2 regions of the Hahella aquimaris genome follow, and region 1 is predicted to be linked to the other one. Evidence: predicted binding sites of a transcription regulator. Region 1 holds the regulator's gene; the other holds the start of a gene.

Region 1 (6,088 bases):
ACGTCGTAAATGCCTTTTTCCACCGCTTTTTGACGCAGCACTACCGGATCCATGCCAGCGCCGTCGTCTTCAATGGACAACAGAATATGATCGCCTTCCTGCTCCGCCGCCAGCACCACACGCCCGACCCGCGGCTTGCCTTTTTGCTCGCGCGCCTCAGGGGACTCAATACCGTGGTCGACCGCGTTCCGCACCAAGTGGACCAGTGGGTCGGACAGCGCTTCGACCAGGTTTTTATCTAGGTCTGTGTCTTCCCCACGCAACACCAGATTGACTTCTTTGCGCAGATTGCGGGCCAAGTCCCTCACCACGCGGGGGAAACGGCCAAATACTTTCTTGATGGGCTGCATCCGCGTCTGCATGACCGCAGACTGCAAGTCGCTGGTGACCACGTCCAGATTGGACACGGCTTTACTCATGTTCTCATCGGCGAACTCTTCGCCTAAACGTTTGAGACGGTTACGCACCAGCACCAGTTCGCCGACCATGTTCATGATGTCGTCGAGACGCTTGGTGTCCACCCGCACCGTGGTTTCCGTGGCGATGCTGGCCTGAGCGTCTTTCGCAGCAGCGGCGCTCGCCGCAGGCTGACGTCGCTCCTCGTCCGGCTCCGCGCGGGCTGGCGCAGGCTTGACGACTTTCGGCGGCTCTTTCTTGACTGGCTCCTTTTTGGCGGGCTCTTTTTTCGCAGCCGCCTTTTCCGCCGGTTTTGCGGCGGCAGGCTTGGCGCCCGCAGTAGGACTCGGTCCCTTGCCGGAGCCATGTAGCTCATCCAGCAGTTTTTCGAATTCGTCGTCGGTAATCAGTTCGGAGTCGCCAGAGGCGGCTTCCTCTTTTTTCTCTACTTTCTTTGCAGGCTTTTCAGGCTCGGCTTTCGCCGCAGGCTTGCCTTTCTTCTCCGCGGCAGGGGCTTTCTTCTGCTCAGCCCCGTCGGATACAGCGCCGTCAAACTTGCCTTTGCCGTGCAACTCGTCCAGCAAGGCTTCAAATTCATCATCAGTGATTTCATCACTATCGCCGACGGACACAGCTTCAGCGGCTTCTTCTTGCGGAACCGGAGCGGGTTCAGGGGCGGTCTTGGCGGGTTTGCTTTCCTTGACGCCGCTGAACTTGCCGGGACCATGCAGTTGATCCAGCAGCTTCTCGAACTCGTCTTCGGTGATTTCATCGCCTTCGTCTTTCGACTCAGACGCCTCCGCTTTCTCGCCGCCGTCTTCATCATCCAGGGCGTTGAGCAGGTTCTCGAATTCGTCGTCGGTAATATCGCCTTCCGCCGACGCCACGGGTTCTTCGACTTCCTCAGGGGCTTCTTCTTCGTGCTCTTCAACGGGTTCTTCGGCAGGCTCGTCAGCCTCTTCCGCCACGGAGGCGGATTCGCCGCTGGCCAGTCGCTCCAGGGCGGCCATGAGTTCGGGTGCGGCGGGGGTCAACTCTTCCCTCATTTTCACCTGGGAAAACATTTCGTTGACGGCGTCCAGCGTCTGCAGCACGACATCCATCAATTCAGAGTCGACACTGAGCTGACCGTTGCGCAACAGGTCGAAGACGTTTTCCGCCACATGGCAGCATTCCACCAGGGCGTCCAACTGAAGGAAACCGGCGCCGCCTTTAACGGTGTGGAACCCACGGAAAATGGCGTTCAGCAGATCGCGGTCGTCCGGGTTCTGCTCCAGTTCCACCAACTGCTCTGAGAGCTGTTCAAGAATTTCTCCCGCTTCGACTAGAAAGTCCTGCAGGATTTCTTCGTCCGCTTCAAACCCCATTCATGTGCTCCTCAGAAACCAAGGCTGGAAAGAAGGTCGTCCACGTCGTCCTGGCTGGCGACGACATCTGAGCGTCCTTCGGTCTGGATCTGCGGGCCGTGCCCTTTTGTAATAGACTCTTCTTCGGCCTTCACCTCATGCTGAATGCCTGTTATGCGGTCAACTTTGCCAGCCATGGCGACCAGCTTGACCAGATTCACTTCCACTTCCTTGACCAGACCGGTGACCTTATTGATGACCTGTCCGGTAAGGTCCTGAAAGTCCTGGGCCAACAGTATTTCCGACAGATTGGTGTACACTTTGTCGCTGTTGGCGGCCAGATCCACCAAAAACTTATCAATACGCTTGTACAGCTCGCGGAATTCCGAAGGATCCATTTCCCGCCGCCGCAGTCGACCCCATGCTTCCTTCAGCTCATGGGCCTCCTGCTTCATTTCCACCGCCACGGGCATACTCGCTTCCACCATATCCATGGTTTTGTTGGCGGCTTTGTTGGTCATATCGACCACATAGGAGAGACGATCGGAGGCGTCGGCGATCTTCGACATTTCCTCCTGCTGATTCATCTTCACATTGCCCATGTCGATATTGAAATTGCGTATGGCTTCGTGCAACGAACGGGTCAACTTGCCCACTTCGTGGTACAGCGTACGGTCCCGAGTGTCATTAAGGTCGGAAATTACCCGCAACGCTTCGCCAAAGTCCCCCTTGCTGACGTGCTCCATCAAGCTCGCCGCCTGCTCGCTCAAGCGCGCCTCGATGTCCTCTTGGGAGGAGGATGGTGGCTGCTGTTCATTGGTCATAGTAATTCCTGCGGTTTTATTATGAGTCGATCCGCTCGAAGATTTTTTCTATCTTTTCCTTCAGCACGGCCGCAGTAAACGGCTTCACCACATACCCGTTAACACCCGCCTGCGCCGCGGCGACAATCTGGTCCCGTTTGGCTTCCGCCGTCACCATGAGCACCGGCAGGTTTTTCAGACTCTCATCGGCGCGAACAGCCTGGAGTAATTCAATTCCCGTCATTCCGGGCATATTCCAGTCAGTGACCAGAAAATCAAACTTCCCGGTTTTTAACATCGGCAGCGCGGTGGACCCGTCATCTGCTTCATCAGTATTGGTGAAGCCCAAATCCCGAAGCAGGTTTTTAATAATCCGCCTCATTGTTGAAAAGTCATCTACAACGAGGATTTTCATGTTCTTGTCCAATGTAACCTCCACAATGGCGACGCTGGAAACCCTTTGATTTCATTACTCTACTGAGTAAGTCTAGCTGGTCGCGCCGTACTATCCAGTTTTTTGATACAAGTTGTTTTAGAAAACATGACCGCAGGATGCTGATTTCGAAAAAACATTAACCTGCGCAGGCAATAGCTTGATTTAGCTGTTTTTCCAGTCTGAGAGACGGGATCGCAGTCGCAAGGTCGCCTGGGAATGAATCTGACTGACCCGGGACTCGCTGACTGAGAGCACCTGGCCTATTTCCTTGAGGTTGAGTTCTTCGTCATAGTAGAGAGACAGCACCAGCTTCTCCCGTTCCGGCAAACCGTCTATCGCGGCGCTCAATTTTTCCAGAAAGGCGTTTTGTTCGATGTCGCTGAGGGGATTGTCGGTGGTTAACGTTTCGTCGTCAGAGCCGCCCTCCCCGTGAAAGCCCAGCTCTTCCAGGCTGAACAGCTTCCCCGAACTGGCGTCGCGCAGGCTGGCGTGGTATTGCTCCAGGGGTATGCCCAGCTCTGCCGCCACTTCCGCATCCGACGCGTCACGACCGGTGCGGGCTTCAATAGTGTGTATCGCTTCCGCGATATTACGGGCGTTACGATGCACGGAACGCGGCACCCAATCGCCCTTACGAATTTCGTCCACCATAGCGCCGCGAATGCGGATGCCCGCATAGGTTTCGAATTTGGCGCCCTTGCCGGCGTCGTATTTCTGCGCGGCTTCCAGCAATCCGATCATGCCCGCCTGAATCAAGTCCTCCACCTGCACGCTGGCGGGCAGACGGGCGATCAGGTGATGCGCGATGCGCTTGACCAGAGGCGCGTATTGCCTGACCAGAGTGTCGGCGCGCTCCGCCCGCGTCTCGCTATACATCATATAAGTATTCGCCAATGACATGAATTTGCGCGCAAGGTCTGCAATAAACCGGATGATTTCAACAAAAACGTTCTCATGGGTGTTTGAGGATATGTCCGGCGCAAACGTCACGCCTCATTGCAAGCACCCGGTATATAGCCGCCGGGCGAGCCCTCGCATTCCGTCCGGCGCGCGCCTAACTGTGCACCAGACGCTCCACAAAGAATTCCAGATTGCCTCTCGGCGCCGTCGGCAACGGCCAGTTGTCCACCTTCTGCGCCAGTTGGCGGAACGCCAGCGACGCTTTGGCGCGCGGGTAGGCTTCGTACACAGGACGCTGCCGTTGCACCGCTTTGCGTACGGCTTCGTCAAATGGAATGCTTCCTACATATTGTAGCGCAACTTCCAAAAAGCGTTCGGTGACCTTGGATAATTTACCGAACAAATGCCGCCCTTCCTGCTCGGAGCGAACCATGTTGGCGAGCACCCGGAAGCGGTACATATCGTGGTTCTTGTTGAGCAGCTTGATGACGGCATAGGCGTCGGTAATGGAGGTAGGCTCGTCGCACACCACCACCAGGGCTTCCTGCGCCGCGCGCACGAAGGAGAGCACTTGTTCGGAGATCCCCGCCGCCGTGTCGATGACCAGTACGTCCAGATCGTCGCTGATGTCGCTAAAGGCGTTAATCAAGCCCGCGTGTTCAAGAGGAGACAGATGAGTAAGATGCTGGGTGCCGGATGAGGCCGGGACGATCTTTATTCCGCCCGGGCCTTCGATCATGACTTCCCGCAGGGTGCAATCCCCCGCCAGCACATCCCCGATATTGCGCGAGGCGGTGACGCCGAGCAACACATCAATATTCGCCAGTCCGAGGTCCGCATCCAGCAGCACCACGCGACGTCCCAAATCCGCTAACGCGAGGGACAGATTTATGGAAACATTGCTCTTGCCGACACCCCCCTTTCCTCCGGTGACTGCAATAACTTGAACCGGATGTACTTTACTCATACCGGTAGATATCTCCTGTTATTAGACGGCGCGGCGTTGGCCCCGCACTCAATAGTTTAGACTACCAGTTCCGCAGCGAAGCGACTGGTATTATTAGTTTGTTCGGCCTCTCGCCGGGTCCGCCGCCACAATGCGTCCGCGCGCGCCACCAGCGCATGCGCTTTCGCCGGATGAATGTCATCGGGTATTTTCTGTCCGTCGGTGACATAGGCGACCGGAAGCCGGTTCAGGATGGCCATGCTCAACACTTCACCCAGACTGAACGCTTCATCCAGTTTGGTCATGATACAGCCGGAAAGCCCCAACATCTTATAGTAATGATAGGTGGATTTCATGACCTGCGGTTGGTTAACTGCCGACAATACAAGATAATTTCTGATGCGGTGACGAGCCACTTTCAAGTCTTTCTGCTGACGCTCCCAATTTGGATCCTGAGGCGTCAATCCAGCAGTATCCACCAGCACCAGGCGTTTGTTGGCGAGCCGGTCAAGCAGATCGTCCAGACTGTTCTCCTCATCCACCACATACACTGGCACGTTCAGCAAGCGCCCAAAGGACTGCAATTGCTGCTGACTGGCCACCCGGAAACGGTCGGTAGTGATCAGCGCCAGTTTTTCGGCGCCGTAGTGAACCACGAAACGCGCCGCCAGTTTGGCGAGGGTGGTGGTTTTGCCGGAGCCGGTCGGTCCCAGCAACGCACAGACTCCACGCTGGTGAATCAGTTCTTCATTTTCCGCCTTTAAACCATGGGCCAGACGCGCCATCAGGTTGCGCCATTGCTCCTGCGCGCCTTTGCGCGGATCCGCTTTGGCGATGAGCGCGCTTTGCAGCTCACGGAAGACGCCCATTTCCTGCATGCGTTCGACCAGCTCGCGATGACCGGGATTCTCTTCCGGGCGCGCGGCGGCGGGCTGGCGCATGATGCTTTTGAGCTGCATGATCTCTTCACGCATTTCCGCCAGCATGCGCGAAGTGTCGGTTTCTCCGGCGCCGATTTGCCGGGTCGCGGTCGCCGACGGTTCCACAGCGGCAAAAGCCGGCGCTGGCTCAGCTTTGGGTCTGGCGTTGCTTTTCAGCGTTTCCAGGCGGTCGCGCACCCGCGACATTTCATCCTCCAGGCGACGATGGCGATCCGCGGTTTCCCGCGCCACCGCAGAGGGCGTCGGCCGAGAGCCTTCCTGCTCAGGCATGCTGCTGCGCTGATCGTCCTCGTTATAATCCAGCGCGCAAATCACCTCCA
Region 2 (6,088 bases), 460 kb from region 1:
GGTCTCAATCTTCTCATCCGCCATGATCCGCCGCAGGCGGCTTTGCACTAAGTATTGCTTATTATCGCCAAGCACAATGCCGCATGCTTTTTGGAGGAAATCCCGAAACTTATCGTAGTCTGCGTTATTAACCAGAAAAAATCCCGCCCTGACCAGTTATGCGCTATGCGCGTCGACAGCTGAAGGTAAGTACGCCAGCCGGTGTTATTGTCTTCTTTCTTCTATCGTTTTCAGCACGGATGTGACTCTCTGCGCCAACTCATCGGGGTTGAACTTGGCCATGAAATCATCCGCGCCGACTTTCGCCACCATCGCCTTGTTAAATACGCCGCTTAATGACGTGTGCAACATGATGTACAAGCTTTTCAGGGAAGGGTCATTTTTACAGTTTGTGGTCAGTGTGTAGCCATCCATCTCCGGCATCTCCACATCTGAAATCATCAGGCTGAGATGGTCGTCGATGTTGCTGCCGTCGGCGACCAGCGAGCGAAGATAATCCAAGGCCTGGCGGCCATCATTTTTTGTGACCACCTCAACGCCCACCGCATCCATACAATGCACGATCTGGCGTCGCGCCACAGTGGAGTCGTCCACCACCAGCACTTTATGTTCAATCGCTTTGGCGGCCAGTTCCTTATCGATGAATTCATCCGCGACGGTATCCCGCGTTGGAGAAACCTCAGCGAGAATCTTCTCTACATCAATGACTTCAATCAGCTTATTTTCCAAGCGAGTCACCGCCGTCAAATAATTGTCTTTGCCCGCCCCTTTTGGCGGCGGATGCATATCTTCCCAATTCATATTGACGATACGCTCCACCCCGGACACCAGAAAGCCCTGGGTTTTGCGATTGTATTCCGTGATGATGACAAAGCAGTTATTGACGTCTTTTTCGGGAACAGGCATCTGTCCTGTAGCCATTCCCATGTCGAGTATAGGGATAGTTTCACCGCGAATATGGGCCACGCCCCTGACCACAGGATGTCGTTTAGGCATCATTGTCAGCTTCGGGCATTGCAGAACTTCCTTAACCTTGAAAACGTTGATTCCGTATATCTGCTCACCCTGCAGCCGAAACAGGAGCAACTCCAGGCGGTTCTGTCCGACTAACTGAGTACGTTGGTTTACGCTGTCTAATACCCCGGCCATAAAGGGCGCTCCGCTGTTTGTTGTAGATTACCGAACTATCGGATCGGAGCGCTGACGAGATGGCGCCCCGCATGAGCTCGCCAGCCCGGCACAAACTTTGCGTGCCTTGTCGCACACCGTCATTTTATTGGCGACGCGCAAGCGGCTACCCGGTAGCTAAGTAAAGCATAGGACAAAAAATGAAAATACGCATAACCGGCTTGATGTATATCGGCATTCTCGTTTTTTCAGCCCCGGCCTTATGCAATTCCATTCCGGTCTGGCGGCAACAAACTTCCGTTGCGGTGGAAGAGTTTATGATGCGATTCGCCGCAGCGGCGGCTGAACAGCTTCAAGAACGGGTTGTCTACGAGGTTTCCGAACCTGACTCCCGCCTTAACTTCTCTCCTTGCGAACAGACGCCAGCCGTCAAGGAAGCCAGCTCCAACGGCGGACGACTGACGCTGAAGGTAAGCTGCGACTCCCCGAGTCCGTGGCAAATCTACGTGCCCGTACAAATGGAGCGCTACAGACAAATTGTGACCATCAAGTCCGCCGTGCCTCGGGATTACGCCCTGACGCCGGAAGACCTGGAAACCAAAGAGTTGAATATCATCGACTTACGCTACGGTTTCTACACCAATACCGAAGACGTGGTCGGCATGATCACGCGACGTCCCGTCACAGCAGGCTCCGCGCCCTATCCAAATATGCTGGAAGCGCCTAAACTTATTAATAAAGGCGACATGGTGGTGATAGAAGCGGCCACCTCCCATTTCAGTGTGAAGATGCCGGGAGTCGCCATGGCGGACGGCAGACGCGGTCAACAGATCATGGTCAAGAACAGCTCCAGCAACCGCATGGTGCGGGCGGAAGTCATAGGATCAGGCCACGTCAAAACGCCCTTGTGAACGTACCGGCGGCACTATTTCAATTAGAGTGGCGATGTTCACAAAATAATTCTAAAAATCTCGCTAAAGTTTCTCTGCATTGAGCCGATAAATTAGGTAATTAAAGTTTTTAAGAGAGTAAGGCCATGAATATCAAGGGTGTCGGTTCACCGCCAGTGAACGATATCAAGTCCCGGGAAAATCTGCAGAAGACTGAGAAAGTCGATGTAGACGCCGGGAAAAATGCGGCGGCTCCCGAAAAAAGCGGAGATTCCGGGGACAAATTCGTCCTCAGCTCGCAGGCTCAAAACATCAGAAAAGTCGAACAGCAACTGGCGAAACTGCCCGACGTGGATAACGAGCGGGTGGAGAAGATCAAAAAAGCGCTGGCCGACGGATCCTATCAGATCAATTCACGCAGTGTGGCAGAAAAATTGCTTAATTTTGAGCAAGACTTCTGATAACACTGTGAGGGCATCATGTCCGCCGATCTGAAAGTATTTATTGATCTGCTTAAACAGGATCTACAAACTCTCTCCCAACTTGAAGATGTGCTGCAGCAGGAACGCGACTCTCTGGAGCAAAGCGATATTGAAACGCTGCAGCGCATCATCGAATACAAACTCCCCCTCTTGCAACAAATCGAAAGCCACGCACGCACTCGCACGCAGTGGGTTAGCCAGACAGGCCTGCCCATAGACCGCTTTCTCTCCCTGCTGAAGGAAAAAGCGCCTCCCGTGATGAAGCTGTACCGCCAGTGCGAAAGCAGCCTCGCCAATATACACAAGCTGAACGAGGTCAACGGACGCATTATCGCCCGTTCACAACAGCGCACGACCAAGATGATGCAGATCATCCGCGGCCAATCCCAGCAAATGCAGCTGTATGGCAAAAACGGCGCGGAGAAAAGCGTTGGCGAAGGCCAGGCCATAGCGCAGGCTTAGATTCTCGGACATAAAAAAAGGCCGCAAACAACGCGGCCTGAAACAACATCGTCCAAGGGAAAGATCCGCAACAGGCGGAGCGCTCTAACTACCTCGCCCGCCGTGCGGAGTAACCGTCTACTCAGTAGGGTTTCACCACGATATACGAGTTATCGCTGAACTCGATCCCTTCCAAATGAATACTGCCCATGGTGGGACCATCCGCCGATACCCCCATCGGCCGAATATTGTTGAAACTGACCCGCTCGATATGATTCGGAAGCGTCACGTTCATGCCCCCGTCCTCATTAAACAAAGGCTTGATGCGGGAGGGATCGATTTGCACGCCGACCACTTCAACTTCGGCGTCCAAAACATTAGTAATAGGAAGCAATAGTTTCCCGAGAGACCCTAACACCTGAACCCCGTCCAGGCCTTGCAGTTCATCAGGATTTGCAGAGTTCTGACCTTCCAATTGGGCCTTCGCGGCCATGTTGTAAAATTGCTGGAACTCTTCAGTGAAGCCTTGCGCGCCGACATTGCTCATTGCATTGTCATCCAGCGCCTGCAGCCCCGAGGTATTTTGATACAGGGTTTCGGAGGCTACTGGTGAGGATTCATTTTCGGTCTGGGAGGCGGCGAACGCCACCATGGGCTGGAACGGAGCCACGGCCATAGCGACGAACGCCGCGGCGTAGCGATACCGGCTTTGGTGCCGGAGAGTGCGCTGTAGCTCCTTATTGGTTATCCAGCCGAAATCTACTAACAATTCGCCAAGGCGTTGACCATTAACCGTCTGCGCCGTTAATGCTTCGTTAAGCTGACCTTCGGTAATGTATCCCCGGTTCACCAGGAGGCGACCTAGGCGGGATCTTTCAATAGCTTGCTGCTGAGTCGCCATGACTATAACTCCTTTTTTATTGAGTAGTAGCTCTTTAATAATGGAAAGGCGTTTAAAATTTGTACACCCGAGATCGGTTAATTTTTGTATGGGTTTTGCTATCGCCTACAACCAAGTATTAATGACTTACTACCGGGTATTAGCGGCCAACGCCGCAGCCTCTCTCGCTATGACGCCTAGATGCCTGAAACTTTTAAGGAATTTCTAATAATTTGTCGCTTATAACGCTGGCGGTAAAAGCATGGTTGGTTACACTTTTATAGAAGAGCCGGTTTTCAATACCTGAGACGCTTGCAGCAACCACACCCCAGGGGGCGGATTTGTCATTACCGAACAGTCACCAGGATATGTCCGCAGACACTGCGACCTACGTTCGCAGACTGCTGGACAACGGCATGCACGGACTGCAATTCGAAGGCGAATTGGAAAGCGAGTTTGAGCGTTATCACTTGAACCGTTATCTGCACCTGAACCGGGTCTACCCTCTACTGGGGGCGCTGGTGCTGGTTTTCTTTACTTTCGCCGATCATTTAGTGATTCCCGCTCTATTTGAGCAAACCCTGCAAATCAGGGCGGCGGACGCTCTCGGCATCATCCTGGTAACGCTGGCCAGCCGACTTGCCTGGGTGCGCAATCGTTATCAAATGACCCTGTGCCTGGGGGCGTTATGCATTCACCTGAGCCTGATCGCCATAGCCGTGAAGGCCGCCGCCATTGATCAGTTTCATTACCAGACCGGATCAATCATTTCCGTCATATTCGTCTGCACGGTGCTGCGCCTGCAGTTCCACTACATTTTCCCCTTCGCCCTGCTAATGTGGCTGTCCCAGGTGCTGGCGATGCACTTTCTCATGCATCTGCATGCTTCACAGTTCACCGAGCTGCTGTTTCTACACACCTTTGTTACGCTGATTTCAGTATTGGTGTGCTACCGGGTGGAATACGAAACCCGCAAAAACTTCCTGCAACAGTTGCTCCTGCTGTATGAGCAGGAAGAGTTGCGCGCCGCGCATGCAGAACTGGAGCGGCTCTCATTGATGGACAGTCTGACCCAGGTCGCCAATCGCCGGCACTTTAACAGGAGCCTGGAGGCGGAATGGAATCGATGCCTGCGGGACGATAAATCTCTGGCGCTATTGATGGTGGATGTGGACTTTTTCAAAGCCTATAACGACGCCTACGGACATCAGCGTGGCGACGACTGCCTTATTAACGTCGCCGACTGCCTGACGCAAACGTCTCGTCGCGCCGCAGACTTGGTCGCCCGCTATGGCGGCGAAGAGTTCGCCGTTATTCTGCCTCATGCGGACCAGACATCGGCGCAACGCGTGGCGGAACAGATTGTGCGTCAGATCTACGAACTCAACATGGAGAACGAAGGCTCGCCGGAGTTGAAACGCCTTACCGTCAGCGTAGGATTCAGCGCCCTCGCCCCTTCTCAGGATGACTCTCCCAACACATTGATTTCTCAGGCCGACAGCGCGCTTTACATGGCAAAACGAAAAGGTAAGAATCGTGCCCACGGTTTTCCCGCCAACGAGGCTTCTGAGACAGCGGAACCCGCCATCTCGGAGGGCGAAGGCGAACCGGACATCCACGACGAATCCAAAAGCAACGGAGAAATCTAGTGAGACACAGCGTAAATGCGGGCAAAAGAGGATTACTTGGCCTGGCTTTCTGGGCAATCAGTTTGACGGCGATAGCCGCCGACCTGCCGACAGCCACCATCAACACTTCCGAGGGAGCCATCAAAATCAAGTTGTTCAGCGATAAGGCTCCAGTCACCGTTGAAAATTTCATCAGCTATATCAAAGACGGTTACTACGACGGCTTGATCTTTCACCGCACTATTCCCAACTTCATGATCCAGGGCGGCGGCTTCAAGCCCAACATGGAGAAAAAAGCCACTAAAGCGCCGATCAAGAATGAATCCGACAACGGCCTCGCGAATAATCGCGGAACCCTGGCCATGGCCAGAACCAATGACCCGAACTCCGCGACGTCGCAGTTCTTCATTAACGTCATCGATAACGCTTACCTGAATGGCGCCAACGGCAGACCAGGCTATGCGGTGTTCGGCGAAGTCGTCTCTGGTATGGAAGTGGTGGACAAGATCGCCAACGCGCCCACACAAAATACAGGCCCCTATCAGAATGTGCCTGTCAAAACCGTCACCATCAACTCCATCAAACTGGATGAGGTTGCAAGCCAGCAGTGAACGGTCCGCAACTTGATTACGCAGATCT

What was found. Region 1 encodes FliA, which starts transcription of late flagellar genes. Its sites were predicted from a motif close to CTAAAGTTNNNNNNNNNNCNGCCGATA; they were not measured.
Region 2: the regulator FliA is predicted to act here: its motif matches at 2,103-2,129, upstream of flgM (flagellar biosynthesis anti-sigma factor FlgM).

Annotation. Positions count from the first base shown of each region.
Region 1 covers NZ_CP132203.1:408,518-414,605, reverse strand. The annotation lists gene O5O45_RS02075 (chemotaxis protein CheA) at 1-1,763, opposite strand, end outside; gene O5O45_RS02070 (protein phosphatase CheZ) at 1,775-2,566, opposite strand; gene cheY (chemotaxis response regulator CheY) at 2,586-2,960, opposite strand; gene O5O45_RS02060 (RNA polymerase sigma factor FliA) at 3,144-3,857, opposite strand; gene O5O45_RS02055 (MinD/ParA family protein) at 4,036-4,848, opposite strand; gene flhF (flagellar biosynthesis protein FlhF) at 4,905-6,088, opposite strand, start outside.
Region 2 covers NZ_CP132203.1:863,779-869,866, reverse strand. The annotation lists gene O5O45_RS04120 (CheR family methyltransferase) at 1-135, opposite strand, end outside; gene O5O45_RS04115 (chemotaxis protein CheV) at 205-1,149, opposite strand; gene flgA (flagellar basal body P-ring formation chaperone FlgA) at 1,329-2,039, shown strand; gene flgM (flagellar biosynthesis anti-sigma factor FlgM) at 2,165-2,479, shown strand; gene O5O45_RS04100 (flagella synthesis protein FlgN) at 2,498-2,962, shown strand; gene O5O45_RS04095 (type II secretion protein ATPase) at 3,084-3,842, opposite strand; gene O5O45_RS04090 (GGDEF domain-containing protein) at 4,163-5,470, shown strand; gene O5O45_RS04085 (peptidylprolyl isomerase) at 5,470-6,060, shown strand; gene mnmC (bifunctional tRNA (5-methylaminomethyl-2-thiouridine)(34)-methyltransferase MnmD/FAD-dependent 5-carboxymethylaminomethyl-2-thiouridine(34) oxidoreductase MnmC) at 6,057-6,088, shown strand, end outside.